3 regions of the Hydrogenophaga soli genome follow, and region 2 is predicted to be linked to each of the others. Evidence: predicted binding sites of a transcription regulator. Region 2 holds the regulator's gene; each other region holds the start of a gene.
The links. The regulator FNR, encoded in region 2, switches genes on or off when oxygen is low (the NO sensors DNR and NnrR bind a similar motif). The targets are predictions, from matches to a motif close to TTGATNNNNATCAA.

Region 1 (10,395 bases), on a different contig from region 2:
GCCCGCCAGCGCGCAGCAGGGGCCGCGCATCAAGGAGATGAAGCCGGGCAAATACGCCTACAGCATCGAGATGCAGAACCCGGGCATGCCCATGAAGATGCCCCCCATGACCTTCACCCAGTGCGTGACGCCCAAGGACATGGACGAAGGCCGCGCCTTCCAGGCCCAGAAGGACGCAGGCGTGGACTGCACCTACAGCAACATGAACAGCAGCGCAGGACGCTTCCAGTTCAGCGCCAGCTGCAAGATGCAGGGCGGCATGTCCATGGAGGCCGACTACGACGGCACCGTGGCCGGTGACGTGGTGACCCTGAACGTCAAGCAAAAAATGCAGGGAGGCCAAATCCCCGACAACATGCGCCACTCCACCATGAAGATGGTGATGACGCGCCAAGGCGACTGCTGAGGCGTCAGCCCGCCTCAGGGTCCGCCTCGGGGCCCGCCTGACGCGCCCAGTCCACCGCCGCCAGAAGGCTGGACGGGTCGGCCCGCCCGGTGCCCGCCAGGTCAAACGCCGTGCCATGGTCGGGGCTGGTGCGGATGAAGGGCAGGCCCAGCGTCACGTTGACGCCCTGCTCCACCCCCAGGTACTTCACGGGGATCAGGCCCTGGTCGTGGTACATGGCCACCACCACGTCAAACTCGCCGCGCCGCGCCCGCATGAACACCGTGTCGGGCGCGAACGGGCCATGCACATCCAGGCCCTCGGCCCGGGCCTGGGCCAGCGCCGGGGCGATGGTGTCGATCTCCTCCCGCCCGAACAAGCCGCCTTCACCCGCATGGGGGTTGAGCCCCGCCACCGCAATGCGCAGCCCCCGGCCCCGGTGCTGCTGCACCGGCTGCAAGGTGCGGTGGGTGATGCGCAGGGTGTCCAGCACGTTGTTGAACGTCACCGCATCCAGCGCCTGGCGCAGGCTGATGTGGATGCTGACCAGCACGGTTTGCAGCTCGGGGTTGGCCAGCATCATGCGCACGGGCACCTGCCCCACCGGCAGGCCCGCATGCTCGGCGGCCAGGGCTTGCAGGTACTCGGTGTGGCCGGGGTGGTGCAGCCCCGCGGCGCTGAATGCCTCTTTGTGAATGGGGGCGGTCACCACGCCCGCGGCCTGCCCGTTCAAGGCCGAACGGGCGGCCCAGGCAATGCTCTCGGCGGCCATGCGGCCCGCTTCGGCACTGATGAGCCCCCACGCGGGCAGCACCCCGTGGGCGGCGGGTGCACACGCCTGCACCACAGGCACGCAGCGCGGGGGCAGCGCCGTCGGCGCACCCAACCCGGCCAAGGCGCTGGCGGGGCCTACGGCGTGGCCCGCGGGTGTGCAGTCGGCCACCGGCAGCAAGCCGCCCACGGTGGCGGCGGCACGGCGCATGACAGCCACGTCACCCGCCACCACACAACCGGCCATGCGCTCGGGCGCATCGCGAAAGGCCAGGGCAATGATCTCGGGGCCGATGCCCGCAGCATCGCCCTGGGTGATGAGCAAGGGAAGGGTCATGGGTCAGGCCGGGTTGTCGATGTCGATGAAGGTGTGGCGCAGGCCCAGCGTGGCGGCCAGGTGGTCCCCCACGGCCTGAACGCCGTAACGCTCGGTGGCATGGTGGCCGCAGGCCAGAAAGGCCACGCCGCACTCCCGCGCGTAGTGGGCCTGGGGCTCGGAGATTTCACCAGTGAGGAAAGCGTCGGCCCCGGCGGCCATGGCCGCCTCAAAGTAGCCCTGCGCCCCACCGGTGCACCAGGCCACGGTGCGCACGGGTCGGTCGGTCTCGCCCACGCAGGTGACGGCGCGCCCCAGGCGCTGCTGCACGCGCTGGGTCAGGTCGGCCACGGAAAAGGTGGCTTGGGCACCATCCCCCACGCGTCCCAGAAAACCCAGGCTCTGCTCGCCAAAACGGCGAAAGCCCTGGGCAGCCCGGGCGTCGTCGGCAGGCAGGTCGGACTCGAACCCCAGCACCCGCGCCAATTGGGCGTTGTTGCCCAGCATGGGGTGGGCGTCCAGCGGCAGGTGGTAGGCCAGCAGGTTGAGGTCGTGCGTCATCAGGGTTTTGATGCGGCGGTGCATCCACCCGGTGATGCGCCCCTCGTACCCCCGCCAGAACAGCCCGTGGTGCACCAGCAGGGCATCGGCCCCCACCTGCACCGCGGCCTCGATCAGCGCCAGGCTGGCAGTGACCCCAGTCACCAGGTGGCGCACCGTGTCTTTGCCCTGCACCTGCAGCCCGTTGGGGCCGTAATCACGAAAAAGGCCCGGGCTCAGGACGTCGTCCAGCCGGGCCAACAGGGTGTCCCGCCCCATGCCGACTCCGCCTGAATGAAGCGAAGAAAACGAAGCCGGTGGGGAGGGTGTTGTGGAATTCATGGGTGGATTGTGCCAAGGGCACCCCACCCGGCCCCATCAGGGCTTGGCTTTGGCCGCGGCTGCAGCGTCTTCGTTCATCTTGCGGGTGAAGTACCGGATGTACCAGCCCGCCATGCCCAGGGTGATGGTCAGCACCACCACACTCAGAAGGCCATAGTCGGTGGAAAACAAATCGACGAGTGCTTTCATGGGATTTCTCCTTCCGTGTCAGTTACACGCCAGCCATTGCACCCCCGTTCCAGGCCCGCCGGATTGACCAAAATCAACCCCACGTTTGACAGGGTTGATCTGGATCAGAAGTCGGGTGAATTGGTTTTCGAACGGCCCCATTTGAGACCTGCCCGTCGGTGTGCGGGACAATACCGCCATGTCCCAGTTTTTCGAAGTCCACCCCGACAACCCCCAGCCCCGCCTGCTCAAGCAGGCTGTGGCCTTGCTGGGCCGGGGCGGTGTGCTCGCCGTGCCCACCGACTCCAGCTACGCGCTGGTGTGCCACCTGGACGACAAGCCCGCCGCAGACCGCCTGCGCCGCATCCGCGGGGTGGACGACAAGCACCACCTCACGCTGCTGTGCCGCGACCTGTCGGAACTGGCCAACTACGCCCGTGTGGACAACCGGCAGTTCCGGCTGCTGAAAGCGGCCACCCCCGGGGCCTACACCTTCATCCTGGAGGCCAGCAAGGAAGTGCCGCGGCGGGTGAGCCACCCCTCGCGCAAGACCATCGGCCTGCGGGTGCCGGACCACCGGGCGCTGCAAGAGCTGCTGACCCTGCATGGTGCGCCCCTGTTGGCCACCACACTCATTCCCCCGGGTGAAACGGACGCCTTGAACGACCCGCACGACATCCGCGACCGCTTCGAGCACGAGCTGGCCGCCGTGATCGACGCCGGGGCCTGCTCGCTGGAACCCACCACCGTCATCGACCTCACCCCCATGGGCCAGGGGGACGAACCCGAGGTGGTGCGCCAGGGTCAGGGGCCGTTGGCCCCGCTGGGTTTGGACTGACGCCACGCCCCAACACCGAAAGCCTTTCGCATGGACTTTGCCGACATCATCCAGACCGTGGCCATTTACGCCCTGCCCGTGCTGTTCGCCATCACGGTGCACGAGGCGGCGCACGGCTACGTGGCGTTCAGGCTGGGCGACGCCACGGCCTACATGCTGGGCCGCGTCACCTTCAACCCCGCCAAACACATCGACCCCGTGGGCACGGTGCTCATGCCGCTGGTGCTGTACTTCGCCACCTCGGGTGCCTTCCTGTTCGGATATGCCAAACCGGTGCCCGTCAACTTTGGCCGCCTGCGCCACCCCAAGCGCGACATGGTGTGGGTGGCCCTGGCCGGCCCGGCGTCCAACTTTGCCATGGCGCTGGCCTGGTCGGTGTTGGCCTATGCGCTGGTGGCCTTGGGGGTGACCGAGCGGTTTTTCCTGGAAATGGGCCGCGCCGGCGTGCTGGTCAACCTGGTGATGTTTGCGTTCAACCTGTTTCCCATTCCACCCTTGGACGGTGGCCGCATCCTGGTGGGCTTGCTGCCGATGAAGGCGGCGCTGGCCCTGTCCCGGCTGGAGCGCTGGGGCTTTTTCATCGTGATGGCGCTGGTGGTCAGCGGCGTGCTGGGCAACCTGTGGATGCGCCCGCTCATGGCCGTCACCGCCGGGGCGCTGGACCTGATGCTCGCCCCCCTTCGCGCCTTGCTGTTTTAGCCCAAAAAAATCAATTTTGATAGCTGCTTTCGCTTGATTTGAAAGCGGTAGAGCCCAATTTTCTTGTTGATTCTGTCATGACCACTGTCCCCACCCGCGTCCTCACCGGCATCACCACCTCCGGCACCCCCCACCTGGGCAACTACGTGGGCGCGGTGCGCCCCTCCGTGCAGGCCAGCCACCGCGCCGGGGTGCAGAGCTTTTACTTCCTGGCCGACTACCACGCCCTCATCAAGACCGGCGACCCGGCACGGGTGCAGCGCTCCACACTGGAGATTGCCGCCACCTGGCTGGCCGCCGGGCTGGACCCCGACAAGGTGCTGTTCTACCGCCAGTCCGACATCCCGGAAATCCCCGAACTCACCTGGTTCCTCACCTGCGTGTGCGGCAAGGGTTTGCTCAACCGCGCCCACGCCTACAAGGCCAGCGTGGACAAGAACACCGCCGCCGGTGCCGAGCCCGACGACGGCGTGACCGCCGGCCTGTTCATGTACCCGGTGCTGATGGCCGCCGACATCATCCTGTTCAACGCCCACCAGGTGCCGGTGGGGCGCGACCAGATTCAGCACATCGAAATGGCCCGCGACATGGCCGCCAGCTTCAACCACCTGTACGGCGAACACTTCACGCTGCCCGAGGTGGTCATTGACGAGCAGGTGGCCACCCTGCCCGGCCTGGACGGTCGCAAGATGAGCAAGAGCTACGACAACACCATCCCGCTGTTCGCCCCGCGCGAACAGCTGCGCAAGCTGGTGATGGGCCTGCTGACCGACTCCCGCGCCCCTGGCGAACCCAAGGACACCGAGGGCAGCGCCCTGTTCCAGATCTACCAGGCCTTTGCCACGCCCGAGGAAACCGAGGCCATGCGCCAAGCCTACGCCAGCGGCATCGCCTGGGGCGAGGCCAAGGAACGGCTGTTCGAACGCCTGGACGCCGAAATCGCACCCATGCGCGCCACCTACGAACACTTCATGGCCCACCCCGAAGCCGTGGAGGCCATCCTGAAAAAAGGTGCCGAAAAGGCCCGTGCCATCGCCACACCATTCTTGCAACGCCTGCGCCATGCGGTGGGTTTGCGCAACCTCGCCCAAGCGGGTGGCAGCACCCAGACGGCCAAGGCCGAGAAAGTGGCCTTGGTCACCTTCAAGCAGTACCGCGAAAAAGACGGCCTGTTTTACTTCAAGCTGGCCGACGGCTGCGGGCAACTTCTGGTGCAAAGCACCGGGTTCGACCAGCCCAAGGTGTGTGGTGCCGCGATTGCCCGCCTGCAGGCCGAGGGCAGCGCAGCACTGGCAGAACTGGGCCAAAGCCTGCAACCCGGCGTCACCGCCCAGGCGCTGGATGCCGCCCTGGCCGCCTTACGCGAAGCCAAGGCCGCGTGACGATGGGCCGCCACCAGACGCCTTGCACACGGCCTTGAAAACCCCGGCCACAGCTCCAGCTGGGGGGTTTGCAGCTTTCCCCCTGTGCAGTGGCTCCTGAACTTGTTTTTGCCCTGATGGGCGCGCTGGTGTTGGCCGCGTTGATCGGCGGCCCCTGGTGGGCCCGCCAACGCCGCCAGCGCCTGGGCAGCACCCCCTTCCCGCCCGCCTGGCGCAAGCTGCTGCGTCGGCAATTCCCCCTCTACAACCACCTGCCACCGCCTTTGCAGCACCGCCTGCAGGCCATGGTGCAGGTGTTTGTGGCGGAAAAACCCATCATCGGCTGCCAGGGCCTGACGGTGACGGACGACATGCGCGTGCTCATCGCCGCCCAGGCCTGCGTGCCCGTGCTGGCCCTGCACGGGCGCCCCGAGCGCCTCAACCCCTACCCCGACCTGCGCCATGTGCTGCTCTACCCCGCGCCGTTTGTGGTGGACGCCAAACACCACCAACCCGGTGGGGTGGTGAGCGAAGGCCGCGAGGTTCGGTTGGGCGAATCGTGGCAAGAGGGCGTGGTGGTGCTGTCGTGGCCCGATGTGCAGGCCGGAGCCCGCTCGGGCCAATGGGCCGCCCCGTTGGGTCGCCCCACCGGGCACGACACGGCGCCAACCGCCCAGGCGCACAACGTGGTCATGCACGAGTTTGCCCACCAGCTCGACCAGGAAAACGGCCCTGCCAACGGTGCGCCCCCTTTGCGCAACGGCCAGTCCCCCACCGGGTGGGCCCGGGTGTTTCAGCGGGCCTATGAAGACCTCCGCTGGCTGGCCGATGCGGGTGAGCCGACGCTGATCGATCCGTATGGCGCACAGGCCCCGGAAGAATTCTTTGCAGTCATCACCGAGACCTTCTTCATGTCGCCTTCGGCGCTGCGGGAACAGCATCCCGACGAATACCATCAACTGCAGGTGTTCTACGGGCTGGACCCAGCCAACTGGACCTGAGCCCCGGCCAGGCCCGGGTCACACCCCTGGCACGCCACACTCGACGCCCGAACCGCCTGTCGCCTAAACTGGGGACCACACGACAGTGGGATGCTTCAGATGATGGCCACAACACAAACCCACGTACCCTTTGACGAGGGTGCCCTGCACAGCGTTCTCGATGCTTGGCGCACCCGGTTTCCCCAGGCGGGCATCTTTGCCCTGGTGGCCGAGGCCGACCGCCAGCACCTGCCGCTGTTGCAAGCGGCGTGCAGAGAGCGCCAGCTGCCTCTCATGGGCGGCGTGTTTCCGGCGCTCATCACCCCCTCCGGCTTCGAGTCGCATGGCGTGTGCCTGTGCTGCTTGGCGCAACGCCCCGAATTTTTTCTGCTGGACCCCGACGCATTGGGTTCGGGAGGAACGGCCATGGCCCAGGCCACGCTGAAAGCGCTGGAGACAACGTCCACTGGCGGTGAGCAGCCCACGCTGTTCATGGTGTTCGACGGTCTGCTGCCCGACATTGCCAGCCGACTGGACGAGCTGTACCTGGAACTGGCAGACCGCGTCAAATACGCAGGCGTCAACGCGGGCAGCGAAACCTTCAGCCCCATCGGGTGCGTGTTCACCACCGATGCATGTGTGGCTGGGGGCATGTTGGGCATGTTGTGGCCCACAGACGTTCAAACCGTGGTCGAACATGGCTACCCGGCCCCGGACAGTTTTGTGCTGGCCACCACCACCGCAGGCAACCGAGTTGCACAGATCGACTGGCGCCCCGCCTTCGACGTATACCAGCAGCTCATCCGCGACCATTACGGCGTGGCATTGACGCCCGACAATTTCTACCAATACGGCGTGCACTTTCCCATCGGACTGGTCCGGGCCAGCGACCAGGTGCTGATCCGCATCCCCGTCGGCCTGGAGCCGGATGGATCGTTGATCTGCATCGGGGAGGTGCCCGAAAACTCCATGCTCATGCTGATGCAGGCGCCCCCTCCGGATGACCCGGCGTGCATGGCCCGGGTGGTCTCCGCCCTCCCACCACTGGCCCCGGACGAGTGCGCCCCACTGCTGGTGTTCTACTGCGCCGGTCGACGCCTGCACATGGCCAACGGTGCGTCACAGGAGTTGGCGACACTGGCCCGGCACACCGGAACCCGCTCGGTGGTTGGCGCACTCACGCTGGGGGAAATCGGCACTGGGGCCCAGGGAGGTTATCCCTTGTTCCACAACGCAGCCCTGGTGATCAGCGTGGGGGCGTGTGCATGAAGCGCGAAAGGGCCCTGGCCGTTCTGTATGACCTGACGCTGACCATCGGTGCGGAAGTCACCCTGGCCCGCTTGTTGCCCCGCGTGCTCCAGCGCTTCCTGTTCCACCTGTCCTACCCGGTGGGCCTGGTGCTGCGACGCGCCGACCCAGGCGCACCCAACTGGGTGCTGGAGCACGCGGTGGGCGACCACACCCTGGCTTTGCGCAAGGGGCAAAACATCCTGACGCCCCCGCAAGGATGGGGACGTCAGGCCCTCAAGATCCAGGACAGCGAGCTGCTGACCCCTTTGTGCCAGCACCGCGCCTACCGACACGCGTTGTGGCTGCCGATTGACGGTGTGCATGGCTTCCTGTTCCTGGCCGAGCACGATCAGCCCTCCGAGCTGCCGCTGACCGAGGTGTTCGCCCCGGTGCTGCGAAACCTGGCACGCGCGATCGAGTTGTGCCAACGCTCTGAAAAGCTCACCCAGGGGCTGGAGCACGACCGGGACGACGCACGGGCCCGGCTGGCCATGGCGCTGGAAGCGTCGGAACGGGAGCGAACCTTCCTGTCCAACCTGAAAAACGCCATCCCGGACCTGATTTGGCTGAAAGACCCGGCGGGGGTCTATCTGGCCTGCAACGCCCGTTTCGAACAGCTGTTTGGTGCCTCGGAAGCCGAGATCGTCGGAAAGACCGACACCGCCTTTGTCAGCCCCGAACTGGCCGAATTTTTCCGCAGCCACGACCTCAAGGCCATGACCGCGGACCAACCCACACAGAATGAGGAGTGGCTGACCTTCGCCGCCAACGGCTACCAGGGCCTGTTTCAGACCACCAAACTGCCCATGCGGGACGAGAAGGGCCAACTGGTTGGGGTGCTGGGGATCGCCCACGACATCACCGAACTCAAGGCGGCCCAGGAACGCTTGCAACTGTCGGCCAGCGTGTTCAGCTCCGCCAGGGAAGGGATCCTGATCACCGGGCCCGACGGCCAGATTGCGGAAGTGAACGACATGTTCACCCAGATCACCGGCTATGAACGGGGTGAGGTGATGGGCCGCAACCCCCGCATGCTCAGTTCCGGCATGCACCCGGCCAGCTACTACCAACGCATGTGGAACACCATCGCCCAACGCGGACATTGGAGTGGGGAAATATGGAACCGCCGCAAGAGCGGCGAGGTGTATCCGCAGCAACTGACCATCAGCGCCGTCAAAACCCCCGCGGGGGAGGTCACGCACTATGTGGCGCTGTTTTCCGACATCAGCGAACTCAAGACCCAGCAACGCGAGCTGGAACGGGTGGCCCACTACGACCCGGTGACCGGGCTGGCCAACCGCGTGTTGCTGGCCGATCGGCTGGCGCAAGGCATGTCCGGGGTGCGCCGCCGCGGGCAGGCCCTGGCCATCGCCTTCCTGGACCTGGACGAATTCAAATCCGTGAATGATCGGCATGGTCACCACGTGGGGGACCTGCTGCTGGCCAAGCTGGCCGACCGCATGTCGTCCGTGCTGCGCGATGGCGACACCCTGGCGCGCTGGGGTGGGGACGAATTTGTGGCGGTGTTCATTGACCTGCCCCATCACGCCCACGGCCAGGCCCTGGTGCAACGGCTGATGGAACAGATCGGACAGCCCGTGACCCTGGAGGGCGTCGCACTGAACGTGACGGCCAGCATCGGCGTGACGTTCTACCCCCAGCACGACGAGGTTGACGCGGACCAGCTGTTGCGCCAGGCGGATCAGGCCATGTACCAAGCCAAACTGGCGGGACGGGAGCGGGTCCATCTGTTCGACTCCCAGGCCGACAAGGAGGCCCGCGGGACCAACGAAACCTTGGCCAATGTCCGCCAAGGACTGCTGCACGACCAGTTTGAGCTGTACTACCAACCCAAGGTGAATTTGCGCTCGGGAGAGCTGATCGGCGTGGAAGCGCTGATCCGCTGGCGTCACCCTGAACGGGGTTTGCTACCGCCAGCCATCTTCATTCCCGTGGTCGAAAACCACCCGATTGCGGTGGAGCTGGGAGACTGGGTGCTGCGCCGAGCCATGCAGGACCTGAAAGCCCTGCACGCCATGGGCATCCACACCCGGGTGAGCGTGAACGTCAGCGCCCTGCAGTTCCAACAGCCTGACTTTGTGGGCCATCTGCTGGACCTCATGTCCAAGCACCCCCACGTCAAGCCCGACGATCTGGAGCTTGAGTTGCTGGAAAGCAGCGCGCTGCGCGACATGGCCCAGGTGTCCGACGTGCTGCGGGCCTGTCAGCGCATGGGCATCTCCAGCGCCATTGACGACTTTGGAACCGGTTACTCGTCCCTCACCTACTTGAAACGACTACCGGCCGAAACCCTCAAGATCGACCAGAGCTTTGTGCGGGGCATGTTGGCCGATCCGGAGGACGTGGCCATCCTTGAAGGCGTCATCGGCCTGGCGGCGGCTTTCAACCGGACACTGATCGCCGAAGGGGTGGAAACCGTGGACCACGGCCTGATGCTGCTTCAGTTGGGCTGCGAACTCGGCCAGGGTTACGGCATCGGACGCCCCATGCCCCTGCAGCAACTGCAGGCCTGGCGAGATGAGTGGAAGCCAGACACCCGATGGAAACACGTCCGCCCCTTGCGTGCGGACGAACGCCCCCTGCTGTATGCAGGCATTGAGCATCGGGCCTGGGTCTTGGCGTTTGAAGACTACCTGCGCGGCACCCGCAAGGTGCCACCGCCGCTGGAAGTCCACCAATGCCAG
Region 2 (10,776 bases):
CAATCAGGTCGGACTTCACGGTGGTGGCCTTGACCTTGACGCTTTGCAGCTGCCCTTTGGCCTTGACGGCGTTGACGGCCTCCATGGCTTCGTCGTTCCACTGCTTTTCGATCTTGGCGATCTCGTCCGCGCCCAGGGCCACACCGCCTTCGAAGTAGGTTTGCGGGTAACGCGGCACCACTTTGACGGCCACCACTTCCGCGCCGGTCAAGTCGGCCAACATCAACCCGTGCTCAACGGCTTTTTCGGACAGTTCAGAGCCGTCAGTGGCCACCATGATGCGCTTGTACATGTGAAATCTCCTGATTGAGTTTTGGGGGATTCGGCACGGGAAAAGACGCCTTTTCAAGAGGGTTTCTCCTGTGCGGAACCGTCGTGCAGTTAGGCTACTTCAAACCTCGTTTGGGGGGTTGACGTATGTCAACCGATCCAACCACCTGCTGACATACTCTCGCCGCAATGAATCAAGCTGAGACCGCGCCCCCATCGGGGGATACCTGGGCTGGCGCGGGGGCTCGACAGAGCGCCACGGCTGCCGATCTGTTCACCGTGGATCGACCCAAGGGCCCCTTGGAGGTCTCCGATGACTTTTCTGTGCTCGACGACCCAGGCGAGCAATCCGAGTTCACCACTTACACCGATGCCGATGGACGGCGCACCGCATCGTCGGTGTTGATGGTCCAGGGCATGTACTGCGCCGCGTGTGCCGACACCGTGGAGGGTGCCCTGTGCGACCTTCCTGGGGTGATCAAGGCCGAGGTGCACGCGGCCACCCGTCGCCTCACGGTGCAATGGGACCCCGCGGCCACACAGGTTTCGGTGCTGGCCCGGGCCGTGGGCGATACCGGCTACCGCTTGCTGCCCATGCGCGAGGCGCTCAGCGTGACGCAGCGTCTTGCCGAAGGCCGCCGCGTGTTGTGGCGCTTGTTTGTGGCCGGCATTTGCATGATGCAGGTCATGATGTACGCATGGCCTGCGTACATCACCGAACCTGGGGACATTCCTCCCGACATCGAGCAGCTTCTGCGTTGGGCCAGCTGGATCCTGAGCCTGCCGGTCATCCTGTTTGCCAGCGGTTCGTTTTTTGCGGGTGCCTGGCGCGACCTGAAGAAGGGCCGCGTGGGCATGGACACACCGGTGTCCATCGGCATTTTGGTCACGTTTGTCGCCAGCACGCTGGCCACCTTTGACCGGGGCGGGCCTTGGGGCCATGAGGTGTGGTTCGACTCACTCACCATGTTCGTGTTCTTCCTCATGGGGGGGCGCTACCTGGAGTTCAAGGCCCGTGACCGCACGGCAGGCGCGTTGGACGACCTGATGAACCGGCTGCCCGAGGTGTGTGACCGCTTGCGCGGGGATGGGGCTTACGAGTCCGTCTCGGTCCGTCGCCTGGTGGTGGGGGACACCGTGCGTGTGCAGGCGGGTCAGGCATTTCCGGGGGATGGCACGCTGCTGAGCGCCCGCGCGCAGGTGGACGAGGCGTTGTTGACGGGGGAGTCCGACGCCATCGCCAAGGTGCAGGGAGAGGCGGTGATTGCCGGCAGCTTCAACCTGTCGGGGCCTGTGGAGGTTCGCATCGACAAGCTGGGCCGCGACACCCGCTTTGCCCAGATCGTGGCCCTGATGGAAAAGGCGTCCACCGACAAACCTCGGCTGGCCATCCTGGCAGACAAGATCGCGGCCCCATTTTTGGTGCTGGTGCTGTTGTCGGCCCTGGTGGCGGCGTTTTTCTGGTGGCGCGTGGACCACTCCCGGGCGTTGGCGGTGGCGGTGGCGGTGTTGATCGTGACCTGCCCCTGTGCCTTGTCTCTGGCCACGCCTGCCGCCATGTTGGCCTCAGCCGGGGCTTTGGCGCGCCGCGGTGTGCTGGTTCGACGGCTGCAGGCCTTTGAGGCCCTGGCGGGCATCGACACGGTGATTTTCGACAAGACAGGCACCCTGACCCACGACCGGGTCCAGCTGTCCCAGGTGACGGTGCGGGACGGCTGGACGGCCGATCAGGTGCTGCAATTGGCGGGCGGTTTGGCTTCGGTGTCGCTGCACCCGGCATCCAAGGCCATTGCCGCAGCGGCTTCCGACCAGGGTTTGAGCTGCGCCGCGTTGACCCATGTGGAGGAACTGGCAGGGCAGGGGATGGCCGGGGTGAGTGCCGTGCATGGCCCCCTGAAATTGGGGTCGGCGGCATTTGCCGGGGTGACTGAGGCGCACCGTGCCCAGTCCTCCGGTCCGCAAGTGCATCTGGCCGATGCATCCGGGTGGTTGGCCACCTTCGTTTTGGACGAAGGGCTGCGGGACGACGCTGCGGCCACCGTGAAGGCTTTGAAGGAAGCGGGCATTCAAACCTGGCTGTTGTCGGGGGACAAGCCCCAGGCTGCCCAGCGCATCGCCCAGGGGGTGGGGGTAGACCGGGTGGTGTCCGAAGCGAATCCAGAGGCCAAGCTCACCGAGTTGGCTGCGTTGCAGGCGTCGGGACACCGCGTGGCCATGGTGGGTGATGGCCTGAACGATGGGCCTGTTCTCGCCCGTGCCGACACGTCTTTTGCGCTGGGCAATGCAGCGCCGTTGGCTCAGGCGCAATCCGACTTCGTGATCCAATCCGGGCGGCTGCTGGAGGTGCCTCAGGCCTTGATACAGGCGCGCCTGACCATGCGTGTGGTGCGTCAGAATTTGGCGTGGGCCGCCGCCTACAACGCGATCAGCGTGCCACTGGCGTTGGCGGGATACATGCCTCCCTGGGCCGCAGGCCTGGGCATGGCGGTGAGTTCGTTCTGGGTGATTGGGAATGCACTCAGGCTGAACGCTTCACCTTCTGTTTTTTCACCCGATTCAGGGGCGGAGTGACACCATGGAAGTGCTATATCTTTTGATACCGTTGTCGGTGGTGATCGTGTTGGCCATCATCGTCATTTTTTGGTGGGCTTTGGAGTCGGGCCAGCTCGACAACATCGACCGTGAAGGTGGCCGTATTCTTCGGGGCGATTGACTTAAGTCAAGGTAGAAACCCTAGTGTCCAATGACACTTCGCCCCACGACTTTTAAGAGGAGTTCCGTATGTCTGTGATAACGAAGGCCAGTCAGGCGACGGCGTACAACGACACCGTTGTACGCCAGTTCGCCGTCATGACTGTGGTGTGGGGTGTGGTCGGGATGCTGGTGGGGGTGATCATTGCCGCCCAGCTCACCTGGCCCGAGCTGAACCTCGGGATTGAGTTCTTGACTTACGGGCGTTTGCGCCCCCTGCACACCAATGCAGTGATCTTTGCCTTTGGTGGCTGTGCCCTGTTCGGCACCAGCTACTACGTTGTCCAGCGGACCTGCCAGACACGTCTGATCTCTGACGGCTTGGCCGCCTTCACCTTTTGGGCCTGGCAACTGGTCATCCTGTTGGCAGCCCTGAGCCTGCCCGCGGGTTTCACCACCGGCAAGGAGTACGCCGAGCTGGAGTGGCCCATTGACATCCTCATCACCGTGGTGTGGGTGGCGTATGCCATCGTGTTCTTCGGGACCATCGGCATCCGCAAGGTCCGCCACATTTATGTGGGCAACTGGTTCTATGGCGCCATGATCCTGGCCGTGGCCGTGCTGCACCTGGTCAACAGCGCTGAACTGCCTGTCAGCCTGACCAAGAGCTACTCTGCCTACGCAGGTGTTCAGGATGCCATGGTGCAATGGTGGTACGGCCACAATGCCGTGGGCTTCTTCCTGACTGCCGGCTTCCTGGGCATGATGTACTACTTCATTCCCAAGCAAGCAGGCCGCCCGGTCTACTCCTATCGCCTGTCCATCGTCCACTTCTGGGCGCTGATCTTCACCTACATGTGGGCGGGTCCTCACCACCTGCACTACACCGCGCTGCCTGACTGGACGCAGTCCGTGGGCATGGTGTTCTCCCTGATCCTGCTGGCTCCCAGCTGGGGCGGCATGATCAACGGCATCATGACCCTGTCCGGCGCATGGCACAAGCTGCGTGACGACCCCATCCTGCGCTTCCTGATCGTGTCGCTGTCGTTCTACGGCATGTCCACGTTCGAAGGTCCGATGATGTCCATCAAGACCGTCAACGCACTGTCTCACTACACCGACTGGACCGTGGGTCACGTGCACTCCGGCGCCCTGGGTTGGGTGGGTCTGATTTCCGTCGGCTCCATGTACTACCTGATTCCGCGTCTGTTCGGTCAAAAGCAAATGCACAGCGTCAAGGCCGTGGAACTGCACTTCTGGGTGGCCACCATCGGCATCGTGCTGTACATCGCCGCAATGTGGATTGCCGGTGTGATGCAAGGTCTGATGTGGCGCTCGGTCAACCCCGACGGCAGCCTGACCTACACCTTTGTTGAGTCTGTGAAGGCCACCTTCCCCTTCTACGTGATTCGTTTGTTGGGTGGTCTGCTGTACCTGGGCGGCATGCTGCTGATGCTGTGGAACACGATCATGACCGCTGTCAAGGGTCAGGTCGCTGACGTCCGCATCCCCGCTGTTGCAAGCCACGCCTGAGGAGAACCAACATGGCTCAAAACCACGAAATCAAGGGTTTCACCCACGAGCGGATCGAAACCAGCAACTTTTTGATGATTCTCCTGATCGTTCTGGTCATTTCGGTGGGCGGTCTGGTGGAGATTGTTCCTCTGTTCTTCCAGAAGTCGACCACTCAGCCTGTTGAAGGTCTCAAGCCTTATTCAGCGCTGCAATTGGCTGGGCGTGATGTGTACATCCGTGAGGGCTGCTACAACTGCCACTCCCAGATGGTTCGTCCCTTCCAAGCTGAAACGCTTCGTTATGGGCACTACTCTCTGGCCGGTGAGTTCGTCTACGACCACCCGTTCCAGTGGGGCTCCAAGCGCACCGGTCCTGACCTGCACCGCGTGGGTGGCCGTTACAGCGACGAGTGGCATCGCATCCACCTGAACAATCCTCGCGATGTGGTGCCGGAGTCGAACATGCCAGCCTATCCGTGGCTGGGCAAGCGACAAGCCGATGCCGCTTCACTGCCCGCGAAGATGAAGACGCTGCGCAAGTTGGGGGTGCCTTACACCGACGAGGAAATCGCCAAAGCCACCGAAGAGGTGAAGGGCAAGACCGAACTCGAAGCCGTCATCGCTTACCTCCAGAACCTGGGTACGGCAGTCAAGTAACCAACTCGAAAGGTGCTCCATGGACATCAATGACATGCGCAGTGCGATGACCGTGGTCAGCTTGCTGACCTTCATCGGGATCGTGGCTTGGGCGTGGTCCAAGCGGAACAAGTCGAGTTTTGACGAGGCAGCTCAGCTGCCTTTCAACGAAGACTGATTCGCCAGAGCTATAGAAAGAAACATCATGAGCGACTTTGTAAGCAACTTCTGGTCGATGTATGTGGCCGTTGCCGTTATCGTCAGCATCTTGGCTTGCGCCGTGTTGCTGTGGATTTCGGGGACCACCAAGGTGGCCGCCACGGCCGACAACACCACCGGTCATGTGTGGGATGGTGATTTGCGCGAGATGAACAACCCCCTTCCCAAATGGTGGGTGTACCTGTTCGTCATCACGGTGGTCTTCGGGCTGGTCTACGGCGCGATGTACCCCATGTTTGGCTCTTTCAAGGGGCAACTGGGCTGGTCTTCTCAAGGGCAGCATGCTGCTGAAGTGAAGAAAGTCGCAGGGAACATCGCGCCTGTGTACGAAGACTTTGTCAAAAAAGACGTCGTGGCATTGGCTGCTGATCCCAAGGCCATGGCCGTGGGTGAGCGCCTGTTCATGAACTACTGTGCGCAGTGTCACGCTTCGGATGCACGCGGCAGCCAAACCCTGGCGGCGCCCAACCTGACCGACAATGATTGGCTGTATGGTGGCACCCCTGAGGCCGTCAAGGAAACGATCACAAACGGTCGCAATGGTGTGATGCCCCCTATGGCCGCCGCTGTGGGCGCCCCCGAGGACGTGGCCAACCTGACGCAGTATGTGTTGAGTCTGTCCAACAGCCCGCACGATCCTGTCAAGGCTGCTCTGGGCAAGGACAAGTTCGCGGCTTGTGCGGCTTGCCACGGCGCAGACGGCAAAGGCAACCAAGCTTTGGGTGCCCCCAACCTGACCGACAACATCTGGTTGCATGGCTGGGGAGCCGAGGTGGTGACCAAGGCCATCAACGAAGGCTGGAACAATGCCATGCCTTCACAAAGTCGGTTGCTGAACGAAGCTCAAATTCATGTGTTGGCCGCCTATGTGTTGAGCAAGTCGGCAAAAGGTGCCAACTGAGTTTGCACATGTCGGAGTTTTGAACAAAAAGGGGGCTTAGCCCCCTTTTTGTTTGTAGATGCCTGCATTGAGTCAAAATACCCTCGGTTGCGGGCTGTTTCCCCTGTATTTTTTTGGGTTGCCATGAGTTCTACATCTGCACAAGCTGCTTCAGGTTCCACGCCACTTCCCACAAGCACTTGGTGGCGAGAGCCCTACGTGTGGATGGTGATTGGTGGCCCTGCTGTCGTGGTTGTGGCGGCACTGGCCACCGCCTACATCGCCATGAGTGCCCCTGACCCAGTGATTGACAAAAATCAAATTCAGCGGGAAGCTCTCACCAAGGCAGGAACGGATGGCAAGGTTTCCGATGACGAGTTGGTGAAGTTGCAGCCAGCTCAGCAAGCCCGGAACCACGCAGCTTCTCCGGTCGTGCCCAAAGTGAAACCAAACAATTAAGCCGCCGTGGGGCGGCATGAAGGAGACGACGATGCTCGCCCAACGACTGATGTGGATTGCATGGCCTGCATTTTTGATGGCAGGGGTGCTGGAAATGGCAGTTTTTGCCTTTGTTGACCCCGGTGACTTGCATTGGGGCCAATCTGAGTTGGGCTGGTCAAGGTCGGCGGTCTACACAGTGAGTTTTTTTGTGTTTTGGACACTCACGTTTGTTTCAAGCAGTCTGACCACACTGCTGGCGCAGTCTCCATTTGAGGTGAATCGGTGCCCGGTGCCTGTGGATGACAGGCCCGACGCTTGCAGCAAGGGGCCGCGATGCGAGGGGGCATAAAGCCTCCGCGGAGACTCCTTACACAAGAAGGCTCACTCTGTGCGTCATCGACAGTTGCTGCTTGGGGGATTCACAATTTGGCGCAGGGCATTGGTGTTCTTGATGTGAACGTAGCGCTGCTTGACTTCAATGATGCCTTCTTCCACAAACTTGGAAAAGGTCCGACTCACGGTTTCAAGCTTCATGCCCAGATAGCTTCCAATTTCTTCCCGTGTCATTCGCAGCACCAGTTCAGACTGGGAGAATCCACGGGCATGCAAGCGCTGCACCAAGTTCAATAAAAAGGCTGCCAACCGCTCTTCAGCTCGCATGCTGCCCAGCAGAAGCATCACGCTGTGATCGCGCACAATCTCACGGCTCATGATCTTGTGAACATGGTGTTGAAGTGTGGTGAACTCGCGGGAAAGTTGCTCCACTTGGTCAAAGGGCATGACGCAAACCTCAGCGTCCTCCAGGGCAATGGCGTCACAGGAGTGGTGATCACTGACGATTCCATCCATTCCAATGATTTCTCCCGTCATTTGGAAGCCGGTGACTTGGTCGCGGCCATCCGCCGTGGTGATGCAGGTCTTGAAGAAACCAGACCTGACCGCGTACAAAGAAGTGAACTTGTCACCGGCATTGAACAGTGCGGTGCCTCGTTTGATTCGGCGGCGGGCCGAAATGACCGAGTCCAGCTTGTCGAGTTCTTCGGGGTTTAGCCCCATTGGCAGGCACAGTTCACGCAAATTACAGCTTGAACAGGCAACTTTGATTGTGTTTAGATCCATGGAGAGCCTTGATTCAGGTCAAGCGTACATCAAGTCACTGGGTGGCATCGTACCGTGAAACGGTGTCGCACAGTGTCATGACCGGACAAAACTGGCAGATAAGGTTTGCGTAAGGGTTGTCTTCGCTGCAGTGCATTGATGCACGTCAAGTGAGCTTGCTGTCACAGCTGGCACATTTGAGGCAGTTGGAGATACACGTGACTCATGTCATTTCTGAACAATTGTTGAAGCGCTTCGATGTGCCTGGTCCCAGGTACACGTCATACCCTACGGCAGATCGTTTTGTAGAGGCGTTCACTGAGACAGATTACATTCAGGCGCTTGAGCAGAGGCGGGCTGGGTCCATGGCGCTCCCTTTGTCGATCTATGTTCACATTCCTTTTTGCGAGTCGGTGTGCTACTACTGCGCTTGCAACAAGGTCATCACCAAGCACCATGACAAGGCAGCCGAGTACATTCGCTACCTGTCCCGCGAGGTTGACTTGCATGTGTCCCACTTCGGCAAAGGGCACAGCGTATCCCAGTTGCATCTCGGCGGAGGGACCCCCACGTTCTTGAGTGATGCAGAGCTGGCCGATCTGATGGCCATGTTGAGGCGCAGCTTTGGGTTTGTTCCGGGGGGGGAGTACTCCATTGAGGTGGACCCCCGTACGGTCACCGTGGAACGCTTGCGGCATTTGCATGCGCTAGGGTTCAATCGACTGAGTTTTGGCGTCCAGGACTTTGACCCGGCCGTGCAGAAAGCTGTTCACAGGGTTCAACCTGCCGAACAGGTGTTTGCTTTGGCTGAAGCTGCGCGGGACATTGGATTCGAATCACTGAACGTGGATTTGATCTATGGGCTGCCCATGCAGACCCCCGAGTCGTTTGCAAGGACCTTGGCCCAGGTCAACCAGTTGCGTCCGGATCGAATCGCACTGTATGCATACGCACATTTGCCGACTCGTTTCAAACCACAACGGCGCATCGTCTCGGCCGAATTGCCCAGTGCAGCTGACAAGCTGTCCATGCTGTCGGCATCGCTAGACGCTTTCTCCGAGAGTGGTTATGTCTATGTGGGGATGGATCACTTTGCCCTGCCGGATGACGCTCTTGCGGTTGCAAAGCGGCAGGGACGGTTGCATCGAAACTTTCAAGGTTACAGCACGCAGCCAGATTGTGATTTGATTGCCTTGGGGGTGTCGGCCATTGGGCGTATTGGTGCGACATACAGCCAGAATGCCAAAACTTTGGACGAGTACTACGATGCCCTGGATCAAGGGCGCTTGCCCATCGTGAGAGGTCTCGCGGTTTCTCGCGATGACCTGGTCAGGCGGTCCGTGATCATGGCCTTGATGTGTCAAGGTCGGGTTCAGTTTGAGTCCATTGAGTTGGGTCACCTGATTGACTTCAAGTCGTACTTTGCTCGAGAGTTGGAAAAACTGGCTGACTTGGCTTCGCATGGGTTGGTCAACGTGGATGACAGTGGCATCGAGGTGACTGCTTCTGGGTGGTACCTCGTTCGAGCCATTGCCATGACCTTTGATCGCTACATCCAAGTTGATCAAGACCGGGCTCGCTTTTCCAAGATCATCTGAACGTCCTCTCTCCCATCACGGGAGTCCCCCGTCCGGTACAGTCGCGCCATGCAGGCTTCCATGTTGATTTCAGCCTTGGCCATGGGATTGGTTGGGGGTCCCCATTGCGTGGCCATGTGTGGTGCAGCATGTGCGGGGATCTCTCGTTTGGCGGGGCCTCATTCGACTGCGTCCCTGCTGCTCTTTCAAATCAGCCGAACATTTGGCTATGCGTTCATGGGGGCAATGGCCGCCGGAACGGTGCAAGGGCTTGCATGGTTTGGCTCAAACACCGCGGTGCTGCGTCCGGTTTGGACGAGCTTGCATGTTGCCGCCTTTGTGCTCGGAGGGGTGCTGTTGTGGCTGGGGCGTCAGCCCGTGTGGATTGATGGTCTGGCTCAAACGGTTTGGCGCCATGTGAAGCCGACGCTCATGCAGTTGGGGCACCGTGCCCCCGTTGTGTTGGGATTTGGTTGGGCGTTGATGCCCTGCGGGCTGTTGTATTCGGCGTTGCTTGTCGCCTCTTTGTCTGCGGACGTGGTGGACGGGGCCGTGATCATGAGTGCATTCGCTTTGGGCACTTCGCTGTCGCTCACAGTGGGGCCTTGGTTGCTGTTGCGTCTCAGTGGCCGAGGCCGTTCTGGCGATTGGGGAATCCGGCTAGCGGGTTTGGCCTTGGTTGCCACCTCTGGTTGGGCCCTTTGGATGGGGATCACCCAGCCGTCGGGCCTGTGGTGCGCTTGATTGGGCGTCAGTGTTGCGCTGGTTTCGGCTTGTCGGTGGGGAGCGTGGAGATCGTGACGCCTGCCAGCGCAATGGAGAACGCCACGATTTGACCCATTGAGAGTTCTTCCCCGAGCGCCAGGACACCCGTCAGGGCTGAGCTGATGGGCAACATGACGGTGAAGATCCCTGCTTGGCTGGCGTCGACCGACTTCAATCCTGTCATCCAAAGCCAAACCGTCCACATGCTGGCGGCCAGACCGTAGAACGCAAGCAAGGTCCAGACACCAGGGGTCACTGACACAAAGGCAAACTCACGTGCTGCCCAGAGTCCAGCGGGCAAGACCATCAACAGTCCCCAGAGATTGATGATGGCTGAGATCCGCTTGGCACTCAGGCTTCCAGTCAGTTTCTTTCCGATCACCGCATAGGTGGCCTCGCAGACCACCGCACCGAGGATCAAAAGATTGCCCAACCATGTGGAATGCGCATCCAATGGACTGAGTTCGTCGGAGGGCTGGGGGTGTTTGGTGGCGGAATAGAGCGCCACGCCGACAGCGGCACAGGCAATGCCGGACCAACTCCTCCAGCTGATGCGCTCCTTCAGCCACAGCCAGCTCAATGCGGCGACCACTGCAGGAATGGCCGACATGATGATGCCTGCTGCAACGGCGGTGGTGTGACGCATGCCGAAGAGCATGCAAACCGAGAACAGAAAGTTGCCAAA
Region 3 (10,776 bases), on a different contig from region 2:
TAGTGCCCGGCATAGGCGGCGTAGGTGGCCGGAAAGCCTGCCATGGCGCGCACGTCGCGGTCAAAAAACACCAGGGCCGACAGCGTCTGGTTGATGGGCACGCCCAGGATTTCGCCAAAGCTGGAAAAACCCGCCGCCGCAATGCGCTCGAAAAAGCGGGCCTGCCCCACCGCCGTGGCATTGTTGACGCGACGCAGCACACAGTCGTTCAGCAGCAGCCCCACGGGCTGGGGCTTGTGGGCCATGAACTGCGTCCAGTCCTTCTGGGTGCTTTCGGCAAAACCCGTGGCCCGCATCAGGTGCAGGCGGTCGCCAAACTCCAGGTCGCAAAAGAAGGTGATGTGGTCGTCCTGGATGCTGGCCACCGAGCGGATGAAGTATTCGTCATCCACCTTCACGGCAAAGGTGTGCTCATTGAGTTGCTGCGACAGCTGGTCCGGGCGGCAATGGAACTGCTCGCACAACACCTCCACCACCGGACGGGGGCGTTGCTGGGCATCAAACACCGAGGTGACGGTGCGGGCCACTGGGTCGGCCTCGGCCACCAGCCAGCTGTGGGCGGTGGCGGCAAAGTTCTGGCTCTTGAACGGCGCAAACGACTTGCCCTTGGCCATTTCGCAAAACACCAGCAACGCCTTTTGCTGGTGCACCCCAGCCGCGGTGCCGATGTAAGTGGCCTTGAAATCCAGCGAGCCCCCAGCCGACCCGCCAATGGCCAGGCACGGAAAACGCCCGCTGGCGTACCAGGCCTGCATCAAAAAACCCTCGGAGGCGGACAGCCCGTCGCAATACACCAGGGCAAAGGTCCGGTCGGCGGACAGCGGCAGACGCAGTGGCAGGCGGTCCAACTCGCGCTGGATGGCGGTCACGCGCACCTTGGCCGAGGGTGGGTCGTTCACATGCAAGTCCACCAGGTGAACCTCGTGCTGTCCCACCAAGCCCTTGGGCAGCCACAACCAGCTGCCCTCCTGGCCCGAAGCGTCGCAGTAGGTGGACGCCGCGCGGGCACTGCACAGGGCGCCGCTGGACGACAGCGTCAGCACCGTCATGCCCGGCGTGGCCAGCTGCTGCCAGGCACTGTTGACGCGGGCAAAGTCCGCCTGGGGCGGCACAAAGGCCATCAACACCCCACCACCCCCCTTCACCCCCAGGCTGCGCAGCGAGCGGGGCGGTTGGTTGCAGTCGAACGTGCCACTGGCGGGTGATGCGGAAGACAAAAAGGGCAGCAGGGACATGGGCAGGACTCGCGGTGAACCAGACCAGAAAAACCTGGGTTCCACCATGGTTGCGGCCTTGCGCCGGGCGCTCGTTGATTTACGTCAACGGAAACCGCCAACTGTCAAAACGTGGAACACCGTCACGCGGCAGGCGTTGGAGCCGGATCGGCGGGGGGGCTGCGTGGCGTCACCACCGCCGGGCGCGTCTGGTGGTTGAGGTGGGCGGCCTCGTGTCGGATGGCGTCGAGCGTGGCCTGCTTGGTGGCCTGACCCACGCTCAGGTTGTAGGCTTCGCGGCCCGCACCAACGGCCATGATGTCGGCAGACAGCCGCCCGGCCTGGGCGAGGTTCTGGGCGGCGGCTTTCGCAAATTGGGGGCTCACCACCTGCACCTCGTTCCACTCGACATACAGGCTCTGTGCGGGCAGTGCGGCAAGAACGGCCTCGGTGACCACGCGCCCCTCGCCACCGGGCGAAAACTTCTTCTGGGCATCCAGCATCCTGTCCATGGCCTGCCGCCCCGACGTGGCATCGAAGGTCTCCATGGGCTTCATGGCGTCACCCAAGGACGCATAAACGCTGTCGCCACGCCTGACCGCGGGGCCGTTGGCCCAGCTGTCCATCACCACGGGCGGAGGACTTTCCGCAACGTTCTGCGTCGTGCCGTCCTCTTGCTTGTTCCAGCCCGTCCTCGGTCGGCCATGGGCTTCCGAAAACGTGTGGCCGGTGGGGCCGTTCAACGACGCCATGGCGGCTTGATCAAGGTAGACCGTTTGGGTGCGCTCTCCAGGGCGCAGCTTGGGGGCGTGCAGGCGCGAATTGATGCCCCCATGCTGATCGCAGCTGCCAGCTCCATACGCCAGTGCGGTGCCCCAACCGATGTCGTTGCCAAGCCGCTGCTGGATGCCATACGACACCATGGTCCGTTGTGCACTGGCACCCCCGGTCAGCTCGACATCCTGGAGGATGTTGCCGCGCCCGTGCTTGAGCGCCAGGCGCGTCTGATGCATGGTCTGGCTGGCCTGCGCCAGCCGCCGCCGATCCACCGGATGATCGACAGGGTCGCCATTGAGTTTGGCCCCCAGCTGGTAGCCCGCCTGCTGCGCCTCGTGGTGCCGCAGGGGCTGCGTTCGGCTGGGCGAAGCCGTGGCCACAGCCGCCGGGCCGTTCCACTTGCCCGTGGCCACAAAACCCCCGTCGGCGGTCTGGGTTCCCAGATGCATGGCCAACGGGTTGGCAATCGGCTGATTCTTCCCCGCCGTGGTGCGTGGCGGGACGCTCAGCCCGTGCGCCGACAGCGCAACGCGGGGGCGCAAGTCCGCGGGGGCCTGGGGAGGCCCTCCGGCAGACGGCACCACCGTCAGTTGTGCCAGGCGCGGTGCCAGACCTTCAAACCCGGAGCCGCGAGTGGACCGTTCGGGCAATGGCGAGGGGTGGCTCGGCCCGTGCTCGCCATGAACCGCAGGCGGGGTGATACCGGGCGCGGACGCGGTGCGATTGATGACGGTCATGTTCCACCCTGGACAGAAGCACTGCCACGCGTACCGACCGATGGCAAAGGAAATTCAGGCGACTCAGGCAAGCCCCCAGCATCCAGGCATTGGCCCCTGAAGGATCACCCCCAAGCGAAAACACGCATTCGCACGCGAATGCCATGGCCGCATCCGTGTCGCCCGGGACACCCCCACCGGGTTGGCCGTGCTCAACGCCCTGTGGCTGGAAATGCGGCACGAGGAGGCTTGAATGCCTCAGCCCTGGGGCGAACGGGGCGACGCATGCACATGCGCCACCGCCGCCTCAATGGCCGCCTGGATGGCTTTTTTCGCCTGCGGGCTGTTCTTCCAGCAGCTGGAGCCCGTGAGGGCCGCCCCCTGGCGCAGCACATCGGTGGCATCGGCCTCGGCCAGCTGCGCCAGCGACGCCAACCCCATGCTCTCCAAGCGCAGCACCACGGTAGGGCCCACGCCTTTCACCGCCAGCAACACGTTTTTTTCAGCTTCTGAGAAAGGCATTTTTACTCCCAAATTCATAGCTATTTACGCTTTCATAAAAAGCGCCAGGTGCCGTTTTGATTCACAACTTTTCCGCCACCCAGGCGCTCAGGCGGCTGGCGGGTTGGGCCAGTTCCTCCACCACGCTGAAGTGGTTGAGCCCCGGCAGCACCTCGGCCACGGGGGCCGCGGCCTCGCCCCAGGCTTGGCGCAACAGGCCGTTCTGGCGCAGGAATTCTTCACTCTCGTCGCCGCCCACCACCGCGGTCAGCGGTCCGCCGGTGGGCGGGTGGTGGATGGGGCTTTGGGCCTGGGCCTCCTCGGGCGACAACCGCAGGTCGGCCAGGAAGGGCGTGTGTGCAATGGGGGCCAGGTCGAACAGGCCGCTGATGCTCACCCCGTGCCGCACGGGTGACGTGCCCCCCGCCTCCGTCGCCACCCCCAGCGCCTGCCAGTGCGCCAAGGGCGTGGCCAGCAGCATGCCCACCCCATGCCCCCCGGCAGAATGACCCGCCACGGTGATGCGCTGCGGGTTGCCGCCGTGGCGGGCAATGTGCCGCCACGTCCAGGCCACGGCCTGCTGCATTTGCGCGGTGATGGTGCCGACCGTCACCGCCGGGCACAGCGCGTAGTTGGGCACCACCACGATGGCACCCGGGCCAACGGCGGCATTCACCCACGGCGGGGCGATGAAGCTGTGGTCGGCCTTGTCCAGCGCCCGCCAGTAGCCGCCGTGCACAAACACCAGCACCGGCCAGCCCCCGGCAGGCGGCGTGGCGCTGGCGGGCGGGGTGAACACGTCCACCGTCTGCGCGGCGGGGCTCAGGCCGGACTGGTCCATGTAGGGCACATCCAGCACGGCCTGGCCGCGGGCCAGCAACTCGGCGCGGGCGGCGGCGGAGTCGGCGGCCCAGCGCTGGAGGTGCTGCACCGCCTGGGGCACGCGGGCGCGGTTGTTGTACTGGGCGTCCAGCCAGGCAGGGGAGCCGGGGGAATCGGGGGCGGCGGTGGATTCGGTCATGGAGGACTCCAGGGACTGGGCGTCAAACCCCCAGGTAGCGGTGCCACAGCGAGGGGTCGGCGGCCAGCGCGGCAGACGGTCCCTGCCAGGCCACCCGGCCTTTTTCCAGCACGGTGTGGTGGTCGGCCAGCTGGATCAGGCGCTGGATGTACTTGTCGATGACCAGGATGGTCTGCCCCTGCTGGCGAAGCGTGTCCAGGCAGCGCCAGATGTCCTCGCGGATCAGCGGGGCCAGGCCCTCGGTGGCCTCGTCCAGGATCAGCAGGTGGGGGTTGGTCATCAGCGCCCGGCCCACGGCCAGCATCTGCTGTTCACCCCCCGAGAGCTGGTTGCCCATGTGGCCCAGGCGTTCGCCCAGGCGGGGAAACAGGTGCAGCACCCGCTCCAGCGTCCAGGGCGTGGCCTGGGCGCTGACGCCGTTGCGGCGGGCGGCAAAGGCCACCAGGTTTTCGCGCACGCTGAGGTTGGGAAACACCTGCCGCCCCTCGGGCACCACGGCCACACCCATGCGGGCGATGCGGTCGGGGGCCAGGCCGTCGATGCGCTCGCCCAGAAAACGCAGGCTGCCGCCCTCCCGGTGGCCGTTGGACGGCATCAGCCCCAGGATGCTGCGCACCGTGGTGGTTTTGCCCATGCCGTTGCGGCCCACCAGCGTGGCAACCTCGCCCACGCCAATGCGCAGGCTCACCCCGAACAGCACCTGGCTGGGGCCGTAGGCGGCTTCCAGGTCACTGACCTCAAGCAAGGCCGTCATGCGTGTTCCTCCCCCAGGTAGGCGCGTTGCACCTCGGTGTTGGCGCGGATGGCGTCAGGTGTGCCGGTGGCGATGACGCGCCCGCCCACCAGCACCGAGATGCGGTCGGCCAGGCGGAAGACGGCGTCCATGTCGTGCTCCACCAGCAGCAGCGTGGCCTCGCCGCGCAGGTCGGCCAGCAGGTCCACCATGCGTTCGCCTTCCTCGGGACCCATGCCGGCCAGGGGTTCGTCCAGCAGCAGCAGTTTGGGGCGCAGCGCCAGGGCCAGGCCCACCTCCAGCTGCCGCTGTTCGCCGTGCGACAAGGCCCCGGCCAGGGTGTGCAGCGCCGCGCCCAGGCCCACGCGCTCGGCCACCTCGGCGGCTTGCTCGTAGCGTTCGGTGTGTGAGCGGGCGGGTTGCCAGAACTGCCGCAGCAGCCCCCCGCCGGTGCCCCCCGGCCCGGTCTGGTGGGCCTGCACGGCCAGGGCCAGGTTGTCCAGCACCGGCAGGCGGGGGAAGACGCTGGTGATCTGGTGGCTGCGCACCAGGCCCATCAGCGCCCGTTGGTGGATGGGGGTGTGCGTCACGTCCACGCCGTCGAACACCACGCGGCCCGAGGTGGGGGCCAGCGCCCCCGACAGCTGGTGGATGAGCGTGGTCTTGCCCGCGCCGTTGGGGCCGATGAGGGCATGCACCTCGCCCGCCGTCACGGCCAGGTGGGCGTGGTCGGTGGCGCACAGGCCGCCAAAACGCTTGACCAGGTCGTGCGTCTGCAGAATGTGCGGGTGGTGGGGGTGGCCTTGGGTCATGTCGCTCATGTCATTTCCTGGGCATGAGCAAACTCAGCACGCCATTGGGTGCCCGCAGCACCACGGCCAGCAGCACCAGCCCCAGGCCCAACTGCCAGTGGATGGTGTGGGTGGCCAGCAGTTCTTCGGCCACCAGGAACACCGTGGCCCCCACCAGCCCGCCGTACAGGCGCCCCACCCCACCCAGGATGACCATGACCATCAGCATGCCCGACTGGCTCCAGGCCATGCCCGCCGGGCTGACAAACCCGGCCTGGTTGGCCAGCAGCGCCCCGGCCAGCCCGGCCAGCGCACCGCCCAGCGCAAACGCGGTGAGGCGGATGCGCCGCACCGGGTGGCCCAGCGCAGCCATGCGGGTGTCGTTGTCGCGCACGGCTTGCAGGGCGTGGCCGAACGGCGCGTTGAGCAGGCGGTAAAGGCCCAGGAACACGGCGGCCCCCAGCGCCAGCACGGTGTAATAAAAGGCGTTGTCGCCCGCCAGGTCCACCAGCCCCAAGGTGTTGCGGGCGGCCAGCATCAGGCCGTCGTCACCGCCGTACACCTTGAGCGACACCGCCAGGTAGTACAGCATCTGAGCAAAGGCCAGGGTGATCATGATGAAGTACACCCCCTGGGTGCGCAGGCAGATGGCCCCGATCAGCACCGCCGCCAGCCCGCCCACCAGCGCGGCCAGCGGCCACGCCAGCCAGGCCGAGGCCAGCCCGTACTGCATGAGCACGCCCACGGTGTAGCCGCCCAGCCCCACAAACGCCGCATGGCCAAAACTGACCATGCCGCCAAACCCCAGCACCAGGTTGAGGCTGCTGGCGGCCAGCGCAAAAATGAGGATGCGGCTGGCCACACCCACATAAAAATCCTGCTCCAGCGCTTTCAGAACAAGCGGAAGCAGCAACAAAAACAGGAGCAAAACACCCGCCCAGCGGGGGTGCAGGGGGTGGTCCAGCGGGCTGCGCAGGCTCTGCGCAAGGGAAAGGGTTGGTTTGCCCATGCGTGCCTCAACCCTGCGCCGGAAACAGCCCACGCGGCTTGAACACCAGCACCCCCGCCATGAGCACGTAGATGAGGATGCTGGCCACCGCGGGGCCGGCCTGGTCGGCGGCCTCGGGGCCCAGCGCCAGCCCGAACAGCCAAGGCATGGCCACGCGGCCCAGGGTGTCCACCAGCCCCACCATCAGCGAAGCCAGCAGCGCCCCGCGGATGGAGCCGATGCCACCGATGACGATGACCACAAACGCCAGAATCAGGATGTTCTCGCCCATGCCCACCTGCACCGCCAGCAGCGGCCCCAGCAGGCCCCCGGCCACGGCGCACAGGGCCGCGCCCAGCGCGAACACGCCGGTGAACAGCCGGGACACGTTGACGCCCATGGCCAGCGCCATGTCGCGGTTGGACGCCCCGGCCCGCACCTGCATGCCCAGCCGGGTGCGGGTGACCAGCAGGTACAGCCCCAGCGCCACGGCCAGCCCCACGGCGATGATGAGCAACCGGTAGGCCGGGTAGAAAAAGCCGGGCATCAACTCCACCGGCCCGGCCAAGGCCTCGGGCGGGCTCAGCGGCACGGGTTGCGAACCCCACACCATGCGCACGCCTTCGTTGGCCATGAGCAGCAGGGCAAAGGTGCCCAGCACCTGCGAGAGGTGGTCGCGCCGGTACAAGTGGCGCAGCACCAGCGCCTCCAGCACCACGGCCAGCACGGCCGTGCCCGCCACGCCCGCGGCCAGCGCCAGCACGAACGAGCCGCTGGCCCCGGCCACGGCGGCCACCAGGTAGGCCCCCACCATGTAGAGCGAGCCGTGGGCGAGGTTGATCATGTCCATGATGCCGAACACCAGCGTCAGCCCGGCGGCCAGCAGGAACAGCATCAACCCGAATTGCAGGCCGTTGAGCGCCTGCTCCAGCAGCAGCACCATGTCAGAGGGAGTCAGCGCGGTGAATCAAAGGTCGGCGGGCATCTTGCAATCGCCCACGTAGGCATCGCCGTGTTTTTCGAACACCTTGCCCAGCATGCGGTTGGTGATGCGGCCCTGGGTGTCGCGGGTGATGACGCGCAGGTAGTAGTCCTGGATGGGGAACTGATTGGTGTTGAACTTGAAGGCCCCGCGCACCGAATCGAAGCGTGCCGCCGCCAGCGCCTTGCGCACCGCGGCCTTGTCGGCCAGGTTGCCCTTGACGTCGCGCACGGCGGCGTCCATCAGGCGGGCGGCGTCGTAGGCCTGGGCCGCGTACAGGGTGGGCAGGCGGTGGTATTCCTTCTGGAAGTCGGTCACGAACTTCAGGTTGGCCGGGTTGTTCATGTCGTGCGCCCACTGCGAGGTGTTGAACATGCCCAGCATGGGTTCGCCCACGGCCTTGATGACGTCTTCGTCACCCGAGAAGCCGGGGCCGAACAGCGTCATGTCCTTCGACAGACCGGTGCCCACAAACTGCTTGATGAAGTTGATGCCCAGCCCCCCGGGCAGGAAGATGTAGACGGCATCGGCCCCCGAGGCGCGGATTTTGGACAGCTCGGCCCCGTAGTCCAGTTGGTTGAGGGCGGTGTAGGTCTCCAGCACCACCTCACCCTTGAAGTAGCGCTTGAACCCGGCCAGCGCGTCCTTGCCCGCAGGGTAGTTGGGGGCGAGGATGGCGGCTTTCTTGAAGCCCTTGTCCGTCACCGTCTTGCCCACGGCCTCGTGCATGTTGTCGTTCTGGTACGAGGCGCTGAAGAAGTAGGGGTTGCACTGCGCCCCGGCGTACTGGCTGGGGCCTGCGTTGGCGCTCACGTAAAAGGTCTTGCTGGCAAAAATGGGCTGCCCCACCGCCAGCATGATGTTGGAGAACACCACGCCGGTCATGAAATCGACCTTGTCGCGCTTGAGCAGGCGGTCGGCCGTCTGTTTGGCGGCGTCGGGGCTCATCTGGTCGTCGGCCACGATCACCTCAGCAGGCAGCCCGCCCAGCTGGCCGCCGGTGTGTTTGATGGCCAGGTTGAAGCCGTCGCGAATGTCCACGCCCAACGCGGCCCCCGGGCCCGACAGGGTGGACAACAGGCCCACCTTCACCTTGTCAGCCGCCAGCGCGGTGTGTGCGGTACAGGCCAAAACAGCGGCCAGGGCCAACGGGGCAAGTGCAGGAACAGCGCGACGGGCGTCAGACAACATGGGGGCTCCTCAAGGGGTTCAGGCTGGACAAGGGGCAAAGAACACCAAGCTTACCCGCTTGACCGCTGTCAACGGTGGGGCATGGCGCTTGAGGTAACCTTGCAGCGCATGAGCACCGACACCCTCACCCCGCCTGCTGCCCCTGCCACCGCCGCCCAGCCCCAGGGGCTGAACTGGGCCCCCGGCCTGCACACCGGCGATGCGCGCATGGACGACACCCACCACGAATTCGTGGACCAGCTCAACACCCTGCTGGCCACCCCGTTGCGTGACCAGTTGCCCCTGTACCGCGAGTTCCTGGCCCACACCATCGAACACTTTGCCCAGGAAGAACGCTGGATGGTGGCCACTGGTTTTGCGCCGGACAACTGCCACGCCAGCCACCACGCCACCATCCTCGACACCATGCGGGCGGTGGAAGAGCATTACCTGAAAGGCGACAACGAAATCATCCAGCGCCTGGCCGAGGCTCTGGCGGAGTGGTTTCCGCAGCACGCCGCCAGCATGGACGCGGGCTTGGCGCTGCACCTCAAGAGCGTGGGCTTTGACTCCGCCACCGAAACGCTGGCCGACCCCTCGGTCATCCGCCCCGCCACCATGAGCGGCTGCGGCAGCGTCAGTTGCAGCTGAAGTGTCGGCAGTCCGCGCCGCGGCGATGGCCTCAGATCAAATTATTTCAATCCGCCCACGCAGGCTTTCACGCAAGCGAAGACCATCCATGACTAGCATGCCAAGCCACACCTGACTTTCTGGCTTTGCTTTTGGAGACCGCTGCATGACCGTCATCACCCACATCGAGGACCTGCGCGTCCTGGCCCAGAAGCGCGTGCCGCGCATGTTCTACGACTATGCCGACTCCGGCTCGTGGACCGAAAGCACCTACCGCGCCAACGAGAGCGACTTCCAAAAAATCAAATTCCGTCAGCGCGTGGCGGTCAACATGGAAAACCGCAGCACCGCCACCACCATGGTGGGGCAGGCGGTCAGCATGCCGGTGGCCCTGGCCCCCACCGGGCTCACGGGCATGCAGCATGCCGATGGGGAAATCCTCGCCGCCCGAGCGGCCCGCCAGTTCGGGGTGCCCTTCACCCTGTCCACCATGAGCATCTGCTCCATTGAAGATGTGGCCAAACACGCCGGTGAAGGTTTCTGGTTCCAGCTGTATGTGATGAAGGACCGCGACTTCATCGAGCGGCTGATCGACCGCGCCAAGGCCGCCCATTGCGGGGCCCTGGTGCTGACGCTGGACCTGCAAATCCTGGGGCAACGGCACAAGGACCTGAAGAACGGCCTGTCCGCACCGCCCAAGCTCACGCTGGCCAACATGGTCAACATCGCCACCAAGCCCCGCTGGGCCCTGGGCATGCTGGGCACGCCGCGCCGCCAGTTCGGCAACATCGTGGGGCATGTGAAGGGCGTGGCCGACATGGGCAGCCTGTCGTCGTGGACGGCGCAGCAGTTCGACCCGGCCCTGAACTGGGGCGATGTGGAGTGGATCAAGAAGCGCTGGGGCGGCAAGCTCATCCTCAAAGGCATCCAGGACAACCTGGACGCCCGTCTGGCGGTGGACAGCGGGGCCGACGCCCTCATCGTCAGCAACCACGGGGGTCGCCAGCTGGACGGGGCCGAAAGCAGCATCAACGCCCTGCCCCGCATCGTGGCGGAGGTGGGCAACCAGATCGAGGTGCACATGGACGGTGGCGTGCGCAGTGGCCAGGACGTGCTGCGCGCCTGGGCCCTGGGGGCCAAGGGCGTGTACATCGGCCGCCCCTTCCTCTATGGCCTGGGGGCCATGGGTGAGGCCGGGGTCACCAAGTGCCTGGAAATCATCCACAAGGAACTGGACCTGAGCATGGCCTTCA

Region 1: a site for FNR is predicted at 2,607-2,620, ahead of ACYVB7_RS05920 (DUF3149 domain-containing protein). Genes of this name have one in related genera too.
Region 3: a site for FNR is predicted at 8,973-8,986, ahead of ACYVB7_RS05885 (hemerythrin domain-containing protein). Genes of this name have one in related genera too.

What each region holds. Positions count from the first base shown of each region.
Region 1 is NZ_BAAHAK010000003.1:17,900-28,294, forward strand. Features, by position in the region: gene ACYVB7_RS05905 (DUF3617 domain-containing protein) at 1-406, shown strand, start outside; gene pdxA (PdxA family dehydrogenase) at 411-1,493, opposite strand; gene ACYVB7_RS05915 (Nif3-like dinuclear metal center hexameric protein) at 1,497-2,291, opposite strand; gene ACYVB7_RS05920 (DUF3149 domain-containing protein) at 2,391-2,543, opposite strand; gene ACYVB7_RS05925 (L-threonylcarbamoyladenylate synthase) at 2,722-3,360, shown strand; gene ACYVB7_RS05930 (site-2 protease family protein) at 3,391-4,059, shown strand; gene ACYVB7_RS05935 (tryptophan--tRNA ligase) at 4,137-5,441, shown strand; gene ACYVB7_RS05940 (M90 family metallopeptidase) at 5,531-6,421, shown strand; gene ACYVB7_RS05945 (FIST signal transduction protein) at 6,524-7,669, shown strand; gene ACYVB7_RS05950 (EAL domain-containing protein) at 7,666-10,395, shown strand, end outside.
Region 2 is NZ_BAAHAK010000005.1:145,005-155,780, reverse strand. Features, by position in the region: gene ACYVB7_RS10880 (universal stress protein) at 1-292, opposite strand, end outside; gene ACYVB7_RS10875 (heavy metal translocating P-type ATPase) at 460-2,841, shown strand; gene ccoS (cbb3-type cytochrome oxidase assembly protein CcoS) at 2,846-2,983, shown strand; gene ccoN (cbb3-type cytochrome c oxidase subunit I) at 3,052-4,494, shown strand; gene ccoO (cbb3-type cytochrome c oxidase subunit II) at 4,506-5,132, shown strand; gene ACYVB7_RS10855 (cbb3-type cytochrome oxidase subunit 3) at 5,152-5,289, shown strand; gene ccoP (cytochrome c family protein) at 5,317-6,231, shown strand; gene ACYVB7_RS10845 (hypothetical protein) at 6,436-6,669, shown strand; gene ACYVB7_RS10840 (hypothetical protein) at 6,701-7,000, shown strand; gene fnr (fumarate/nitrate reduction transcriptional regulator Fnr) at 7,045-7,770, opposite strand; gene hemN (oxygen-independent coproporphyrinogen III oxidase) at 7,968-9,347, shown strand; gene ACYVB7_RS10825 (sulfite exporter TauE/SafE family protein) at 9,396-10,070, shown strand; gene ACYVB7_RS10820 (DMT family transporter) at 10,078-10,776, opposite strand, start outside.
Region 3 is NZ_BAAHAK010000003.1:5,353-16,128, forward strand. Features, by position in the region: gene ACYVB7_RS05840 (methyl-accepting chemotaxis protein) at 1-1,235, opposite strand, end outside; gene ACYVB7_RS05845 (hypothetical protein) at 1,358-2,728, opposite strand; gene ACYVB7_RS05850 (helix-hairpin-helix domain-containing protein) at 2,966-3,229, opposite strand; gene ACYVB7_RS05855 (alpha/beta hydrolase) at 3,291-4,229, opposite strand; gene ACYVB7_RS05860 (ABC transporter ATP-binding protein) at 4,252-4,983, opposite strand; gene ACYVB7_RS05865 (ABC transporter ATP-binding protein) at 4,980-5,774, opposite strand; gene ACYVB7_RS05870 (branched-chain amino acid ABC transporter permease) at 5,785-6,762, opposite strand; gene ACYVB7_RS05875 (branched-chain amino acid ABC transporter permease) at 6,770-7,684, opposite strand; gene ACYVB7_RS05880 (ABC transporter substrate-binding protein) at 7,709-8,914, opposite strand; gene ACYVB7_RS05885 (hemerythrin domain-containing protein) at 9,023-9,544, shown strand; gene ACYVB7_RS05890 (alpha-hydroxy acid oxidase) at 9,690-10,776, shown strand, end outside.